One region of the Sporosarcina sp. FA15 genome, then DNA from elsewhere that is predicted to be linked to it. Evidence: riboswitches for the same ligand, from Rfam matches in the RefSeq annotation. Region 1 holds a riboswitch; each other region holds the start of a gene.
The links. Region 1 has a riboswitch for S-adenosylmethionine ahead of ACP8HG_RS19765 (MFS transporter). Riboswitches for the same ligand answer to the same signal wherever they lie in the genome.

Region 2: another riboswitch for S-adenosylmethionine. It lies ahead of ACP8HG_RS17310 (cyclase family protein); the one in region 1 lies ahead of ACP8HG_RS19765 (MFS transporter).
Region 3: another riboswitch for S-adenosylmethionine. It lies ahead of ACP8HG_RS21810 (methionine ABC transporter ATP-binding protein); the one in region 1 lies ahead of ACP8HG_RS19765 (MFS transporter).
Region 4: another riboswitch for S-adenosylmethionine. It lies ahead of ACP8HG_RS01675 (methionine ABC transporter ATP-binding protein); the one in region 1 lies ahead of ACP8HG_RS19765 (MFS transporter).

Annotation. Positions count from the first base shown of each region.
Region 1 is NZ_CP188818.1:4,152,817-4,157,227, forward strand. Features, by position in the region: partial or broken gene ACP8HG_RS19760 (hypothetical protein) at 73-282, opposite strand; gene ACP8HG_RS19765 (MFS transporter) at 405-1,862, opposite strand; SAM riboswitch class I at 1,945-2,055, opposite strand; gene ACP8HG_RS19770 (5-methyltetrahydropteroyltriglutamate--homocysteine S-methyltransferase) at 2,084-3,202, opposite strand; gene metC (cystathionine beta-lyase) at 3,249-4,411, opposite strand, start outside.
Region 2 is NZ_CP188818.1:3,671,053-3,675,463, reverse strand. Features, by position in the region: gene ACP8HG_RS17325 (hypothetical protein) at 1-241, opposite strand, end outside; gene ACP8HG_RS17320 (immunoglobulin-like domain-containing protein) at 432-911, shown strand; gene ACP8HG_RS17315 (5-methyltetrahydropteroyltriglutamate--homocysteine S-methyltransferase) at 959-2,071, opposite strand; gene ACP8HG_RS17310 (cyclase family protein) at 2,234-2,971, opposite strand; SAM riboswitch class I at 3,199-3,313, opposite strand; gene ACP8HG_RS17305 (acyl-CoA thioesterase) at 3,510-3,986, opposite strand; gene ACP8HG_RS17300 (hypothetical protein) at 4,090-4,411, shown strand, end outside.
Region 3 is NZ_CP188818.1:4,554,125-4,558,535, forward strand. Features, by position in the region: gene ACP8HG_RS21790 (arsenate reductase family protein) at 125-484, shown strand; gene gcvH (glycine cleavage system protein GcvH) at 560-943, shown strand; gene ACP8HG_RS21800 (toprim domain-containing protein) at 1,018-1,359, shown strand; gene ACP8HG_RS21805 (thioredoxin family protein) at 1,374-1,673, shown strand; SAM riboswitch class I at 1,728-1,833, shown strand; gene ACP8HG_RS21810 (methionine ABC transporter ATP-binding protein) at 2,058-3,083, shown strand; gene ACP8HG_RS21815 (methionine ABC transporter permease) at 3,076-3,744, shown strand; gene ACP8HG_RS21820 (MetQ/NlpA family ABC transporter substrate-binding protein) at 3,814-4,411, shown strand, end outside.
Region 4 is NZ_CP188818.1:325,215-329,625, reverse strand. Features, by position in the region: gene ACP8HG_RS01680 (methionine ABC transporter permease) at 1-363, opposite strand, end outside; gene ACP8HG_RS01675 (methionine ABC transporter ATP-binding protein) at 353-1,366, opposite strand; SAM riboswitch class I at 1,472-1,582, opposite strand; gene ACP8HG_RS01670 (pyridoxal phosphate-dependent aminotransferase) at 2,084-3,253, shown strand; gene ACP8HG_RS01665 (GNAT family N-acetyltransferase) at 3,547-4,398, opposite strand.

The DNA.
Region 1 (4,411 bases):
AATGGTCCGTTAGTTGAATAAGAACTACTTTTTATAGTGCGAATCCTATATATGTTGACATAAAGAATCCACTCAATAACGCTCGGCTACCCCTATGAGACGCCTTCGCTGGAGATTATATAGAACCATTAGTTCAACATATATAGGTGCATCATAGGTTTCTGTATTTTGTGTTAGATTTCCTCTGATAATCAAGTCATTCAAAGTGACTTCATTTCTCTGATATTGGCTACTTTCTAATACTTGAAACCAAGTGAGATAGTTGTTCAAATATTTAGTTGCAGATCACCTGGAATAGTGTCTAGCCCCACGAGCCATTGCCGCAGAACATCGCGATCTTAGCCTGCCTACTTCCTTTGATTGAATTATGCCTGTTGCATCTTAAAGGGTATCTTGCGCTTTTCTCAAGCCAAGGATACAACGTTCTTGCGGACCGCCTTACTGGAGATGGCTAGCACTAGAACTAGGCCCACCGCCATTAATGCACCATCGAGTAGAAGTGGCAAGCCCCAGCTGCCGGTGTTATCTCGAATCACACCGGAGACGACAGGTGAGAGAACTGCTCCGATTTCTCCAATCAAATTGAGCATTCCAAACATGGATCCTCTGCTTTTTTCAGGCGTCAAATCGGAAGCCAGAGCATGTGCCACCGGTTGCAATGCAAAAAAGAATAATCCGGAGACAAACAAAATGACAGACATAACGATGGGGTTGTTATTGCCCATCATGACATAGACTGCAAATATAAAAATAGTTACAGTCAGTACAGCGGTTAGTACAGCAAGGACGTTACGTCGCCCATTTGGACGATTGGCCACTATGTCAGAAATTTTGCCGCCAAGAGGAAAACCAATGATTCCGGCCAAACCATTAAACGATGCAATCAAAGCGGCAGCCATTAACGCACCGCCACCGAAATCTTTGACGATAGAGACGGACCAAAATCCGTAAAACCATAGATGCCACATGATAGGGATAAAGAACAAGTACAATAAGAAAAGATTCTTATTCGCTATTAACGGTTTTATTTCAGACTTCTTCGTTGTGTATAAATAAAGTATTAAGAGCGGACAAAGTGCAACAAGAATGACCGCAATCGCGATAGAGGATAGACCTAGTTTGACGGAAAAGTAATAGATGCCCATCACTATGACAAGAAAAACGGCGGAGTACATGGACATGTACAATAGCCCTTTGCCAAACTGTGCTTTAATACCAGGTGAAGTTAAATCTACAGAAGCACTTGAATCGTTTTTGGGCTTCATATATTTAAATAGTAGGAGTGCAATAATGAGTGTAATTGTTCCGGTCACGAAAAAAGGAAAGCGCCAAGCCCCTTCACCCATAAATGGTTCTGCGACTGTAATAAGATAAGGGACGCCAAGTGTGCCCGCTGTCAGACCAACAGATAATCCGGTAAGCGCCACGCCCATTCCTAATCCAACTTTTTCAGGAGGTGTATGATAGGCAATATAAGAGCGGTCATTCGAATAAAAAACGCCTTCGCCTAGCCCGAGTAGGATTCGGAAAAGAATAAATGCAACAAGGCCTCCCACCAAACCCGTTAATAAAGTGGCGATTCCAGCCCAAACAATACTTAAAATGATAATAGCACGATAGCCAAACCTGTCCCCAAAGTAGCCACCAGGAAATTGCATTAACATAAAACCGGCAAAAAATAAACTACCAATCAATCCGCCAATTCCATGGGGGTTTGCCACGTCTGCAAAAAAAGAAACTTCATTTTCAATCATATATGTAATGATCGGCCCAGTTGCAACCCGGTCAACGTAAGAAACAAACCAACCTAAAAATAACAAGCCCCAAATCGTATGATACCTTTGCAAGCCTTCCTTTTTCATTCCTCACACATCCAATTCTATTGTTAATAAAACAAAATGCCCCTCCACTGTGTTAGTAGAGAGGCATTCGAGAGAAAATACCCTCTCATTTTCCAAAGCATAGTGCTTTGCAGGAATTAGCACCTTATCAACATGATTGTTGAATGGTTGCCGGGTTTCATAGGGCCAGCCCCTCCACCGCTCTTCATAAGAGTTTTATTAGCCTATTTAATTTGTAAAGGTTACTGCCAAACGTCTTGCGCGATAGTTACAACATGACGAACTTTTTCCCATTGTTGTTCTTCAGTTAACTGATTACCTTCTTCTGTTGATGCGAAGCCGCATTGTGGGCTTAAGCATAGTTGATCTAAAGGAACATACTTTGTGGCCTCTGCTATTCTTGCTTTAAGCAGTTCAGGGGCCTCTAATTCGCCGAATTTAGAGGTGATCAAGCCTAATACGACGAAAAGGTCAGGGCGATTGACATGGCGCAACGGTTCAAAACTGCCGGAGCGTTCGTCGTCAAACTCAAGGAAAAGACCGTCAACATCTAATCCGCCGAAAATTGTTTCGGATACATCCTCGTAGCCACCACTAGAAAAATAGGTCGATTTGAAGTTGCCGCGGCAAATATGCATCGTCACGAGCAAGTCGGCAGGCCTTTTCGCGATGGATTCATTGATGGCACGTGCCGATAGTTGTACAAGTTTGTCAGGATTTTGCCCCTTCGCTTTCAATGTTTCCCTTCCTTCTTCCGATAAGAAGGAAGCCCAAGACGTGTCATCGATTTGAAGATAACGACATCCCTCATCGTACAGTGCTTGAATTACGTCTTGATAGGCTGTAACCAAGTCATCAAATAACTCTTCGTCATTTGCATAGATGCCTTCTTCGAATGTCGCTCTGTGAATCAGCATATTCGGGCTTGGAATCGTGAATTTTGCGACTGCATCACCTGCGATACTTTTCAGGAACTTGAAGTGTTCAATCATGTAATGGTCGCTAAACCCAATTTTTCCTGTCACTCTAATGCCGTGTGCTTTCGTTACAACACCATTGAATTGGAGTCCTTTATCTGTTTCGAAAAACTCAACGCCGTCAAAGCCAGAAAGGAAGTCAAAATGCCACCATTTACGGCGGAATTCTCCGTCCGTCACAGAATTAAGTCCAGCTTCTTTTTGCTTTTCGACGAGCTTTGTAATTTCTTCGTCTTCGATTGTGCGTAATTCCTCGGCAGTGATATCACCGGTTTCTCTTTGCAAACGCGCCTGCTTTAGGCGTTCTGGTCTTAAAAAGCTCCCGACGTGATCTGCTTTAAATGGTGCTTTCGTCAAAGTTTGTTCGGCTATAGGTTTTGTCAATTTAAATTCCTTCTTTCCAATATAATAATGTTTTCTTTAATGGTACTTAATTAGGTATGGCAACTTTTTCACTTGTTTTAATCAAGGCTTGATCAAAATCGGCAATCAAGTCATCGACATGCTCGAGTCCAACAGAAAAACGTAGCAGACCATCGGTAATACCACGTTTCTCCCGTTGTTCTTTAGGCATGGCGGCATGGGACATCGTTGCAGGATAGGAGAGAATTGATTCAACTCCGCCTAGACTTACTGCGAAAACGGGTATCCGAACGTTTTCAACAAAGGCCTTTGCTGCATCTCTGTTTGGCAAACGGAAAGATAAGACAGCGCCTGGACTTGTCGATTGTTTCGAGTGGATTGCGTGTCCTGGATGACTTGCTAACCCTGGATAAAACACCTCTTCTACTAACGGGTGGTCGTTCAAGTACGAGGCTATTTTACTCGCCGATTCGGATGACTGTGTTAAACGGGCACCTAGCGTTTTAATTCCTTGGATTAGCGCGTAAGAATCTTGTGCGCCTAGAATAGAGCCGAAAGAATTTTGAATGAAGGCCAATCGATTGCCAAGTTCTTCCCCCTTTGTAACCGCTAGCCCAGCAATGATATCGCTATGCCCCGATAAAAACTTGGTAGCACTATGAACAACGATATCAACTCCAAGATCTAGTGGACGCTGGTAAAGTGGCGACATGAATGTGTTGTCGAGAAACGTCAGACAGTCATTCAATTTTGCAAGTTCAACAATCGCTTCAATATCTGTAATGCCCAAACGCGGGTTGGATGGTGTTTCAATATAGATTACTTTTGTATTTGGACGGATTGCACGTGCGGTTTCATCTACATTCACTAGATCTACAAATGTATGGTCGATACCGAATTTCGGTAATACCTCGGTTACGAATCGGTATGTGCCGCCGTAGACATCTTCGGTAACCACGATATGGTCACCCGAAGAAAGGAGCATAAATGTAGCCGAGATGGCAGCCATTCCGGAAGCGAAGGCCAATCCGCGCGAACCGCCTTCTAGTGAGGCAATCGTTTTTTCCAACGCATCCCTCGTTGGATTGCCCGAACGGCTATAATCATACGGTCCAAATGCATCGAAGCTTTCCTGATGGAACGTTGAAGATAAGTAGATAGGAACGTTGACAGCACCTGTTTTTTGTTCGTAATCCCCGCGTGTCGAAGCATGGATAATAGTCGTTTCCA
Region 2 (4,411 bases), 480 kb from region 1:
TCTCCTTCTCCATTTTTTCATCCCACTTGCCTGTCCACTCACTTATCTTATTCATAAAAGAAAACTTGCCAAGCTTCACTACATCCTGTTGTTCTTTTGTCAGTTTTTCATGCAAGTTATCACGTTGTATAATTGCGTCTTTAAGTTTTACCTCCGTGCCCTCAAGACGCCTTTTCACACGGTTGTGCTCAGTACGTATCATCGTCAATCCCATTTGTCGTTCTTGTATTTCCTGTCTCATTGACTCCACCCCTTTCTCTGTTATACGAAAATAAGTGGATGAAGTTTCATTTACACATTATATTTTACCCACATGTGGATAACAATCAATGAATTTTCATGGGAATTAACTTATCCACAGCTATTTATTGCTATCAATCAAGGTTTATCCACCCTTAAAGGTATATGCTAGAAGTGGAGGTGTTTCCATCATGAATAAACTGCTGTTAATTGCAATCGTTCTTATACTCCCCCTCTCCGCCTGCGGAAAAGAACCCGCAGTTTCTACACTGCCCGATCCCGTGCCTGACCAGGAAATGTTTTCATCAGAAGAAGGTTTATCACTTGTATTGGACGAAGATTCATTCGTCGGTTCGCCATCCATCATTAAGACGCTTGTACGAAATAACAGCACATCCGATTACCAGTTGGGCGAATTTTATCATATAGAAGTAAATACAGATGGCCAGTGGTATATTATTACATATTCAGATGCCGTATTCTTAAAGAACCCGTCCTTTAAAGACTTTGGAAATGTGTTGTCAGCCGGCAGCGAAGCACGGCAGACCTTTTCGGTCGACGCGCTCGGCGTGACACTGATTCCAGGTGAATACCGTCTTGTGAAAACATTTATTTCAACAGGCGCGCCAATGCACGAATTATCCGTTGCTGTGCCATTTTCAGTGGAATAAGAAATAAACCGGAACAAAGCATATGAGCCTTGTTCCGGTTTATCAGTTTAACCCCAAACTTCCTTTGCCACGTCCACAATGAATTTCAACTTTTCCCATTGTTGCTCTTCTGTTAGCTTATTGCCGTGATGCGTTGAAGCGAATCCGCATTGCGGACTTAAGCATAGTTGTTCAAGTGGCACGTATTGTGCGGCTTCTTGAATACGCGCAATGACCGCATCCTTGTCTTCCATTTCTCCATTTTTCGAAGTAACAACACCAAGGACAACCTTCGCTCCGCCGTTTGGCACATGATCCAACGGTTTAAAGTCTCCTGAACGCTCGTCATCATATTCAAGGAAGAAGCCATCCACTTTTTCTTTTGCAAGAAGTGTGGGTGCAATCAGTGCGTAGCTTCCCTCAAACGCCCACGTCGATTGGTAATTTCCACGACATAGGTGTGTTGTTACGAAAAGATCTTCAGGTTTGTCTTCCAAAACGCCATTAATGACGCGTAGTGCCAAGTCGATTAGTTGTTCTCTTGAATAGGCTCCGTCGTTAAACGGGATATTCGGCGCAGAAAGCCCCGCAATATAGACATCATCCAACTGCAAGTAGCGTACACCAGCTTCGTAAAATGCTTTCAAAGCATCTTTGTATGCTTGAATAACATCTTTGGCAAATTCTTCAATGTCAGGGTAAATCGTTTCATCACGAATTCCGATATTAAAGAGCTGATTCGGACTTGGAATCGTTTGTTTCGCAACGGCACGGCCGCCTACGATTTCATTAAACTCAACAAAGTCTTGAATGAATGGATGATTAGGGTCAAACGAAATCTTGCCTGTGTTTCGAACGTTATATCGTTCTGTTTCAATACCATCAAATACGTAGCCAGTCTCTGGCACATACCCTTCAATTCCGTTCAAATGCTCCAAGAAGTCTAAATGCCACCACGTACGTCTAAATTCACCGTCTGTTACAAGTTCCAAGCCAACTTCGATTTGCTTATCAACCACCCGTTTAATTTCCTGTGTTTCTACTTCTCGTAATTGTTGTGCAGTAACTATGCCTTCTTTGAAGTCTTTGCGCGCTTTATGCAAATTATCTGGTCGTAGTAAACTTCCAACGTGATCCGCTCTGAATGGTGCTTTCGTTAGTGTTGTCGATTGATTTGTCATGGTATATTCCTTCTTTCTTTTTTAGAAGTAAATTACGGTTTTATTAGGTCAGGAGTGCAAATGAGCAAATCCTCTTTTTTTCTTATGGCTATTACGCGAATGAGCGGACCTTTTTTCTTTTCTTACGGCGGGAGCGCGAATGAGCGGGCCCTTTTTCTTTTCTTACGGCAGGATCGCGAATGAGCGGACTGGGAATCCCGATGCTTTTTCTGGCTTCGGAACGATGTTAAAAATGACCGCGCCTTTTGAGGGCACTTTATCTAGGTTTGTTAATAGCTCAATTTGGTAGGTATCTTGTTCAAGAACATAATATTCACCTAACAGAGCTTGGTTCTTTTGAAAATCAATGGCTGAATCCGTATCGAAAGTTTCATGACCGACAGCCTTTACTTTTCTTTCATCAAATAAAAACTTCAAAGCAGCAAGGCCCCAACCCGGTATACGGTTATTCCCATCGGCATCTTTATTGCAAAATGCCTCATTATCCGGCCAGCGTTTGCCACAATCTGTGCGTAATGCCACAAATGTACCTGCCTCAATTTGCCCGTGCTGAGCTTCAAACTTCAGAATATCTTCAACAGTTAATGTAAAATCATGGTTTGCATCAGATTCTTTCGATTTATCGATGACCACCAGCGGTAATACCAATTCTTTCAAACCCAATTCATCCAAGTATCTTGTATCACGAACGAAGTGAATTGGTGCATCAATATGTGTGCCGTACTGTCCCGCAAATTTAAAGCTCTGTGCGAAAAATCCATCATCGTGATCAAATAATGTTGTAAACTCTGCTGCATCAAATGCTGAAAAACGGGGTGAGTCAGGCCCGAAAGTATGTGTTAAATCAACCCATTCTTTCTTTTTTAATAAAGCAATTGCATTGATTAATTCATTTGACACAATAATTCTCCCTTCATTTTTTGAAGGTAACTTTAGTCTCCAGAAGTAACAAAAGCGAAGGGCGCCCGCTTAGATGCGTCAGGCATAAGATGAAGATGCGTAGCGGCGTTCTTTGCCGCAGAGCAGCTTTAACTTATGACCCAAGCATCTGGCGCCCGGAGCCTAGACGAAACAAAAAACCTCTTCTAAATTTCAAGAAGAGGTTTTGGCGAATTCGCTATTTGCTCTTCTCATCTCCAAGCAGTAAGCATTACACTTACGCTTCTGGAATTAGCACAGTACTTTTACAAGTCTGTTGCTGAGGTATCATCGGGCCAGTCCCTACACCTCTCTGGATAAGAAAGTTACGTATTTAGTTGTTAATTAGTACAATACAGTCTTCCGAATAGATTGTCAATACACAAAACATTAATTATTTAGATTATACTAGTTTTTACAATGAAACATTTTATGTGAAAAGTAGAAATGGCTTTGAAATGATACGCGGCACAACGGAAAAAAACCCACAACTTGCGTGGGCTTTTCCATAACAAATTATTTAATGTTTCATCTCACTCCGCAATTTCCGATGTTCACGGCGTGCGGGGCCTGTTTCAAATAGACTCTTTTCAGCCTCTGTTTCCGGATAAATGCCCGGCACAGGAGTAGGCTTGTTATTTTCATCCATGGCAACCATCGTTAGGAAGGATTCGGTTGTTAGTTTTGTTTCGCCCGTAAGCAGGTTCATTGAATGGACCGATACAAACACTTCCATCGATGTACGGCCTGTTGACGTGACAATTGCCTCAAGTTCAAGTACATCTCCAACACGCGCCGACGATACAAAATCGACTGAATCGATTGAAGCAGTTACAACCGCTGTTTTTGAATGTTTCATTGCCGTGATATCAGCGATTTCATCTATATACGCGAGAACTTTTCCGCCGAAAATTGTCTGCAGATGATTGGTATCTGGCGGCAGTACTAGCTTCGTCTGGATTGTTCGTGATTGGCCCATTGGTCTTTTTTCTTGCATACGACAAACTCCTTTGTAGTAGAACATATTCAATTTGTGATAAAAGGAAACTTTTCCATCAATCATTCCGTATATATAGTATACACATACTGGGGGAAGATTAATGCTGAAATTTATTGATAAATACTATGAAAAAATCACCTGGTCGATTATATTACTTGGACTTATTTTATTGTTTGTAGCAAATGACTATCTATCACTCGTATTATTTTTATATCTACTTATAAGAGCTTTAAAATCTAGGGATTCCATCCGTAAGACACTTCGGACAACGCCTCTAAGTACTATGGTTATTTATGCGATAGGTATGATTGTACTTCTTATAGCGCTGGTTTTCATCATGCTTTATTCAGGGGATTTCATAAAGAAGTATAACATTCCAGTTTTCTTGCAATACATTTACATCGCTGTTGTCCTAGTCGGTT
Region 3 (4,411 bases), 400 kb from region 1:
ATAATTAATCGAGAGACTTGATTGTTTAATGAAGTAAAATTACCGATCTCACTTTGACGTCCAGGTACCAATAGGCGCCAAGGTGTTTTTTCTGTTATAATGGCGAAAATGGAGGCGTTGCGGTATGGGATTAGTTTATTACGGTTATCCAAAGTGCGGGACATGCAGGAAAGCAAAAAAATGGCTTGAGACGAACAACTTGGACTTTCAGGAAGTGAACATAGCGGAAGCTCCTCCTTCAGTAGAAGAACTTGGCAAAATGATTGCGGCATCGGATTTGGAGTTGAAAAAGTTTTTCAACGTTAGTGGGACGAAATATAGAGAGCTAAACTTGAAAGACAAATTGCTCACAATGACAGATGAAGAGAAAATTAGCTTGCTGTCATCTGACGGTATGTTGATTAAGAGACCAATTGTCTTCGGTGATGGTAAGGTGACTGTCGGATTCAAGGAAGAAGAGTTCGACAAAGTATGGACTAACTGATTTCCTATCTTGTCTTTATTCGAGAAATATGACAGAATTGAAGAGAATGAAACTATTTATTTGGAGGGATACGGAATGAGCACACCAAAAGATCTGCGTTATTCTGAAGAGCATGAATGGGTAAAAGACGAAGGTGGTAACTACCGCATCGGTATTACTCACTTTGCACAATCTGAACTAGGCGATATCGTATTCGTTGAACTTCCATCTGTCGGAGATGACATCAAAGCGGACGAGCCTTTCGGAAGCGTTGAATCTGTTAAGACAGTATCAGAACTTTATGCACCAATCAGCGGAAAAGTAATTGAAGTGAATGAAGGACTTGAAGACAGCCCTGAATTTGTCAATGAATCACCGTATGAAAATGCATGGATGATCGTTGTTGAACCTTCAAATGTTTCTGAACTGGATGAACTTATGTCAGCTGAAGCGTATGAAAAAATGACTGTCGGAGAATAACTAAGACAAGGCGCCGGTACTTTTTCGGCGTTTTTTGCATCTTTATATAAAAAAGAGCGAAGGAGGGGCTTCTTGTGTCGGATGAAAGAGTAATTATCGTCGAGGGCGGTTCGGATAAGAAACGTTTGGCACGAATACTTGTTGAGCCTGTCGAAATTATTTGTACGAACGGCACAGTAAGTCCTTATCGGCTTGAAGAATTGCTTGCACCTTACGAAGAACATGAACTATTTGTCTTCGTTGATGCGGATGAAGATGGAGAAAAGACCCGTGTTTTATTCAAAAGAGAGTTCCCGGCAGCAATCCATTTGTACACAGAAAAGGTTTATCGGGAAGTGGAGACGACCCCATACAAAGTGTTGGCTACAATACTACAAGGTGCGGATTTTAAAATCAGACCGGAATTTCTAATTTAAAGGATGTAGAATTAATGGAAACTTGGACACGCGAACAATGGGAGATGGCTTTGAAAGAGTCTTCAGTGGCAGCGTTTTATTTATATACACCAATGTGTGGAACTTGTGCAGTCGCATCTAAAATGATGGAAGTTATTACCGTCATGAGACCGGGAATACCAATCGGGAAAGCAGATTTGAATTACGTACAAAATATTGCAATTGACTATGAAATCGAAAGCGTTCCTTGCCTTCTTATACAAAAGGATGGCGTTTTAACCCATAAAATTTATGCATTTCAATCAGTACCGTATCTACTTGAAGAAATAGATTGACAATAGATATGGAACTTTGATATACTTCGTCTTAACATTCAATTGAATAGGTCACTCTTATTAAGAGAGGTGGAGGGATAGTGCCCTGCGAAGCCCGGCAACCGTCACGTAAGTGAAATGGTGCCAAGTCACACAAAGCATACGCTTTGAAAGATGAGAGATTGGACAACGTTTATTTTCGATAACGTCAAGCCTTTCTGCCCGTCTGCAGGAAGGCTTTTTTGTATTGAAAAGCGGAAGGCGCCGCTCAGCCCCGACAGGCACAAGTCAGATTGCGAAGGGGGCGTACCTAAGCCACCACAGCGAACTGCCTTGTGACCCGAGGGGGTGGCGCCTGAAGCTAGACCAAATTAGTAACAAAACAATTTTTCTGAGGTGAAAAAAATGATTTATTTAACGGATATAAATAAACGATACGGTGAAGGGCCAGGCAGTATTTCAGCAGTCGAAAATGTATCGCTTGAAATTACTGACGGTGAGATTTTTGGAGTCATCGGCTATAGTGGGGCAGGAAAAAGTACGTTGATTCGACTACTGAACGGTCTTGAAATGCCAACGTCAGGTAGCGTTAAAATAGGAAGTCTAGAAATATCAGCAATTAAAGGGAAAGAGCTAAGGGAAGCACGACAAAAAGTGAGTATGATTTTCCAACACTTTAACTTACTGTGGTCTAGAACAGTGAAGGAGAATATCGCTTTCCCTCTTGAAATCGCGGGTGTACGAAAAGCCGAGCGTGATAAGAAAGTGGCGGAACTGATTGAATTAGTTGGTTTGGCTGGTCGCGAAAATGCATATCCATCCGAATTGTCTGGAGGTCAGAAACAGCGCGTAGGGATTGCTCGTGCGCTTGCAAACGACCCTGAAGTCCTTCTTTGTGACGAAGCGACTTCAGCCCTTGATCCAGAAACAACGGATTCAATACTAGACCTTCTAACAGGAATTAATGAACGACTTGGACTGACAATTGTGCTTATCACACATGAAATGCACGTTATCCGGAAAATTTGCCACAGAGTTGCAGTTATGGAGGCAGGGAAAGTTGTTGAGTTGGGAGATGTCCTGGATGTGTTCCAATCACCGAAGGAACCGATCACAAAGCGGTTTGTCTCTCAAGTGACGGAACCCGTGGAGGCGAAGCAGGCAATGGCGCATATTAAGGAAGAATTTCCTGCCGGCACGCTTATCAAGCTTGTATTTGTAGGGGAGCGGACAGAACAACCTGTCCTCGCAAGTCTTATTCGGAAATTCACTGTCGATGTGAATATCGTGCAGGGAAACATATCCCATACACATGGCGGGGCATACGGCACACTGATACTTCAGTTGCTTGGAGATTCCTCAATCATTGAGGAAGCAATTCAATACCTCAATGAAAATGATGTTCAGACGGAGGTGATCGGTAATGATTGAAAACCTTTTTCCGAATGTCGACTGGACTAAAATGTGGGAAGCAACAGTGGAAACACTCTATATGACTGCGGTTTCTACATTGTTCACTTTAGTTATTGGGTTAGGACTTGGAATTTTACTCTTCCTATCTAGTCCCGGTCAACTTTGGTCGAATAAGTTGGTCAATATTATATCAGGAGCATTCGTCAATATTTTTAGATCCATTCCGTTTATCATATTAATCATTTTACTTATTCCGTTTACGAAATTTCTTCTTGGTACAATCCGCGGACCGGATGCAGCGATGCCGGCACTTATTATTGGAGCGGCTCCGTTTTATGCAAGAATGGTGTTGATTGCATTACAGGAAATTGATAAAGGTGTAATTGAAGCTTCGAAGTCAATGGGAGCGAAAACGAGAACGATTATTTTTAAAGTTCTTATACCGGAATCGATGCCTGCACTTATTTCAGGAATTACTGTAACAGCGATTGCACTCGTCGGGTACACTGCTATGGCTGGGATTATCGGAGCAGGTGGACTTGGGACTCTTGCATACTTAGATGGATTCCAGCGTAGCCGGGAAGACGTTACACTTGCTGCAACAATCCTTATTTTAATTATCGTTTTCATCATTCAATTCATCGGGGATTTTGCGGTGAGGAAATTCGACAAGAGATAATAGTTAGTACAGTAATATCAGGCCTAGCCTGTAAATTATATAAAACATAGAAAAAGGGGAGAAAAAATCATGAAAAAGCTTTTAGGGGGAATAGTATTAGCAGTACTTGTATTGGCATTGGTAGCTTGCGGAGCGAAAAATGACAGCGATGATAAAAGTACAAGTGGGGAAGACAAAGCTGACAAAGAAACTGTTGAAGAAACGGAAATTGTCATTGGTGCATCTAACACACCGCACGCAATCATTTTAGAAAAGGCAGCACCGATATTGAAAGAAAAAGGAATTGAACTTGTCATTGAAACATACCAAGACTATATTTTGCCAAATAAAGATCTAGAATCAGGCGAATTGGATGCGAACTTCTTCCAGCACATTCCTTATTTAGATCAACAAGTAATTGACCACGGTTATAAGTTTGCGAATGCAGGAGCTATCCATATCGAACCGATGGCTGTTTACTCGACGAAATATAAATCAATTGATGAACTTCCAGACGGTGCAGTTATTATTTTTAGTAACTCAGTAGCTGAACATGGCCGTGTCCTATCTTTGTTAGAGTCGGCTGGGTTAATCAAATTGGCTGACGGAGTAGATAAAGTAACAGCTGAAGTGAAAGACATTGTTGACAACCCTAAAAATCTGGAATTTGATGCGAATTACGAACCAT
Region 4 (4,411 bases), 790 kb from region 1:
AATCTCTCTTAGTGAAGTCTCCACAATTCTTGCGAAAAAAGGGATTGCTGCCGCAGATAATGAAACACTAGCAGCCCCAGGGCCAATCGGAGTACCTACTATTAAAATCGTTAAAGGGATTAACGCGACGAGTAAAATAATAAACGGCACAGAACGGACCATATTGACGATAAAGCCAATAACTGAGTTCAATGCCCGATTTTCTAAAAATAAGCCTTTATCGGTAGTGAACAGCAAAATCCCTAGCGGAAGCCCAATAACAAGTGCGATAACGAGAGAAATACTTATCATATAAAGTGTTTCCCCAAATGCTTTTGTAATATCAGGCATTAACTCTATAACGTGTTGTAAATCAATTCCCATTGTCAATTACCTCCACTTGAGCAGCTCGTGATGACATATAGGCAATTGCCTTTTCTATTTCGTCATCCTCGCCTTTTAGTTCCATCAGGAAAGTACCGAGTGGCCTTTCTTGAATATATTCAATGGAGCCGTGTAGGAAATTACCTTGTATAGTAAATTGCTGCACAGTATCTGAGATAATTCCATCGCCTGCGACATCACCTTTAAACATGACTTTGACCAGTTTGCCCGTGCACTTGCTCAAAATTATTGACGGCACATCAAATGACACAACACTACTAATAAATTCTTTCGTCAATTCTTCTTGAGGATCTGAAAATATATCATATACTTGTCCTTCTTCAATCACTTTTCCATCTTGCATAATTGCCATGCGATCACAAATTTCTTTCACGACATTCATCTCGTGTGTTATTAGAACGATTGTAATCTGTAATTCTTTATTTATTTTCTTCAACAGCCTTAAAATAGATAGCGTCGTATTTGGATCTAATGCAGATGTTGCTTCATCACACAGTAACACTGAAGGATTATTCGCTAGTGCTCGGGCAATACCTACCCGCTGCTTCTGGCCACCACTCAGCTGCGCAGGATAAACATCCCGTTTATCCGAGAGGCCAACCATTTCTAGTAAGTCCGTTACCCGAGCGTTTATTTTATTGGCAGGCGTTTTGGCTGCCCGTAAAGCAAATGCTATATTTTCATATACTGTCTTTTGGCTGATTAAATAAAAGTGTTGAAAAATCATTCCTATTTTCAGACGTGCCTGACGGAGATTATTCCCCCGTAACTTCATCAAATTTAATCCATCTACTAAGATCGTTCCGCTCGTTGGTTTTTCCAACAAATTTAGACAACGGATAAGAGAACTCTTCCCTGCACCTGAGTAACCTACGATTCCGAAAATTTCTCCTGTGTTAATGTCGAGTGAGACATTATCAACACCAGTCACGATTCTCTCTTTTGTTTTGTATACTTTTGATACGTTTTGAATTTGAATCATGCAATTCTCCTCTTTCTATAAATAGAAGTACGAAATCTCAGATGTCTGACCATATAAAAATGCTTCTCTCATATATGAAAGAAGCACCGAAAATAAAAAGGTTTCAGCTCATCTTTCAGAATGAAATTCACTCTGTAGGAGTTAGCACCTTCCTTACATTACGCAAGGGGTTGCTGGACGTCATCGGGCCTATCCCTCAGTCTCTCTTGATAAGTACCATTATGTAATTATTTTGATTGATAAGTTTCATATTAGTATGTCTCAATAAGATTGTCAACATAATATGTTCTGATATATAACAATTTATTATCATTTTCATTTCATTCCATGTATACTGACAATAAGAAAAGCGGAAGGCGCCGTCTAGACGCGACAGGCATAAGTCGATCCAGGGGAAGGCAGTCTAAGAGCGCGACGTCCTGTCGCAACGACTGCATACCTGCATCCTTGCAGGCACGACGTGGCGCTCTTTGCCACATAGCTGGATTGCTTTCAAGGAACCTAGCCTAAGTACGCCGCGTCCTGCGGCAATGGCTAGGTGACCCACTTCCTGTGGGCCTCCGAGCGGCTGGCTCCTGGAGCTAGACAATAAGAAAAGCGCAAGCGCCTTGGTAGACCCGACAAGCGCTGGAGTCTAGATACTGCTCCAAGTGAAAAACTTATACTATCTTACTCTTTTACACTAAAGATTGGATTACATAGAAGAGAGGTTATTACATGGCACTATCAAATCGACTCAAGAACCTACCACCGCACTTTTTCGCATCACTTGTTCGAAACGTACAAGAAGCACTTTCTGAAGGACGCGACGTTATTAACTTGGGGCGTGGAAATCCCGATCAACCGACACCTCCACATATTATAAAAGCACTCCAAGAAGCAGTCGAAGATCCAACAACACATGGATACTCCCCTTTCAGAGGGACTGCCGAATTAAAACAGGCTGTTGCTGACTTTTATAAACGAGAATACGATGTTCATATTGATCCTAAAACAGAGGTAGCGATTCTATTTGGAACAAAACCTGGATTGGTCGAGTTACCCCTCGCGATTATGAACGAAGATGAATTACTTTTATTGCCGGATCCGGGATATCCCGATTATTTATCGAGTGTAAGCTTAGCCAATATTAAATACGATTTAATGCCATTACTTGCAGAAAACGATTTTTTACCTGATTACTCTGCTCTTTCCGATGAACAAAAGAAGCAAGCAAAATTAATGTATTTGAACTATCCAAATAACCCAACAAGCGCAACAGCCACACTTCCATTTTTCGAAGAAACGATTGCTTTGGCAAAAGACAATGATATTGCAATTTTGCATGACTTTGCCTATGGTGGAATCGGTTTTGACGGTGCGAAACCTGTCAGTTTCCTGCAAGCAGAAGGTGCAAAAGAAGTTGGAATTGAAATGTACACATTGTCAAAAACGTATAATATGGCGGGATGGCGGGTCGGTTTTGCCATCGGTAATGCCGATATTATCGAAGCAATCAGCTTATTGCAGGATCATTTATTCATAGATATATTCCCAGCAATTCAGCGCGCAGCAACAGAGGCATTATCGGGAAGCCAGGATTGTGTGGATGAGCTCGTTTCACTTTACGAAAGCCGCCGGAATGTCTTAATTTCCGAATGTAAACGAATCGGTTGGGATGTCATCGCGCCCGCTGCATCTTTCTTCGCTTGGTTACCTGTACCAGAAGGATATACAAGCGAATCATTCACCAAGTTACTATTAGACAAAGCAGACATTGCCGTAGCACCGGGCCATGCTTTTGGAAGGTATGGTGAAGGATATATACGTGTTGGCTTATTGGAAAGTGAAGACCGTTTAAAAGAAGCAGTTGCACGAATTGAAAAACTCGATATTTTTTCACGATAAAATAATTTAATTTGAATTTCATATCAAAAAAGCCAGGAGTTTTCTATTCTTGGCTTTTTTGACATGAAATATTCTTAGTTCGTTAGAAACATTGAAAAGAGCGAATATCATTTGGACTTATCACATGATGGATCCAGCCACGCCTTCTTCTCTGTACTTTCCAGCTAGTTATTGTGATTGTTTGTGTCATATTTATCTTCTAGTTTCGGAATTAATTTTTCCCATATCAGATATTTTCATATAAATTTCGATCAACTATGTGATTCAGATTTCCTATAAAGATCACACCTTTTTCATTTCAAGCTAAATCCAATCTGTATAGAATCTGCAATTCTCTTGTAGCCGATCTCTTGGTAGATTTTATTTGCTGTCGGATTCATCAAATCAGTGTAAAGCACACAAAAATCATATTTTTTTAGAAGTTCCTTTGTTCCAGCTGCTACCATCGTCCGCGCGTAGCCTTTCTTTCGCTCTTCCTTTGGTGTAAATACAAGGGAGACAGTTACGCCATGATTTGTCGGTCGGGCTTTTTTCATCATGGAAACTACTTTGCCATTATCCTCCCACAAAAATACTTCCTGTTCGGCTACAAATGATGCAACTCGACTTTTCACATCTTCCACTGCTGTTAGCGGAAGTCCTGCATCTTCCTCAAACAAGTTGAACCACATCTCAATGAGTGAACAATCATCCGTATTTGCCAAACGCCAAGAGCCTGGACTGTGTTCAAGTGTTTCATCTATATTATCTAATCGATACAATCCCTGGTCCATCATCAATTGAGGATACACACTTGTTTTCACTTCCCATTTCTTACTGAAGAGGAATGCCCACGGTTTTAAACCTATGATGGAACTAATTTCAATTTTAAGTTCCAATAGGTTTCTTATTAACAAATCCATACATTCTTCCAAACGGCTTTCATCCGTAAAAATTAGGTTTAACGGATGTGGATAGGTCATTTGAAATAAGGCTAGCACCTGCCCCTCCTCTTCAATCGTCGCCATAAACGGCTTCTCGTATCGGCCAGCTTTAATTGCCTGCAATACACCGAAAAAAAGACTGTATACATCTTCCCTTTTACCTAAAACAGGTTCAGCTTTCAATGCAAATTTTTGCACATCTTGATAACGTCTAAACTCCATCCCCACACCCCAT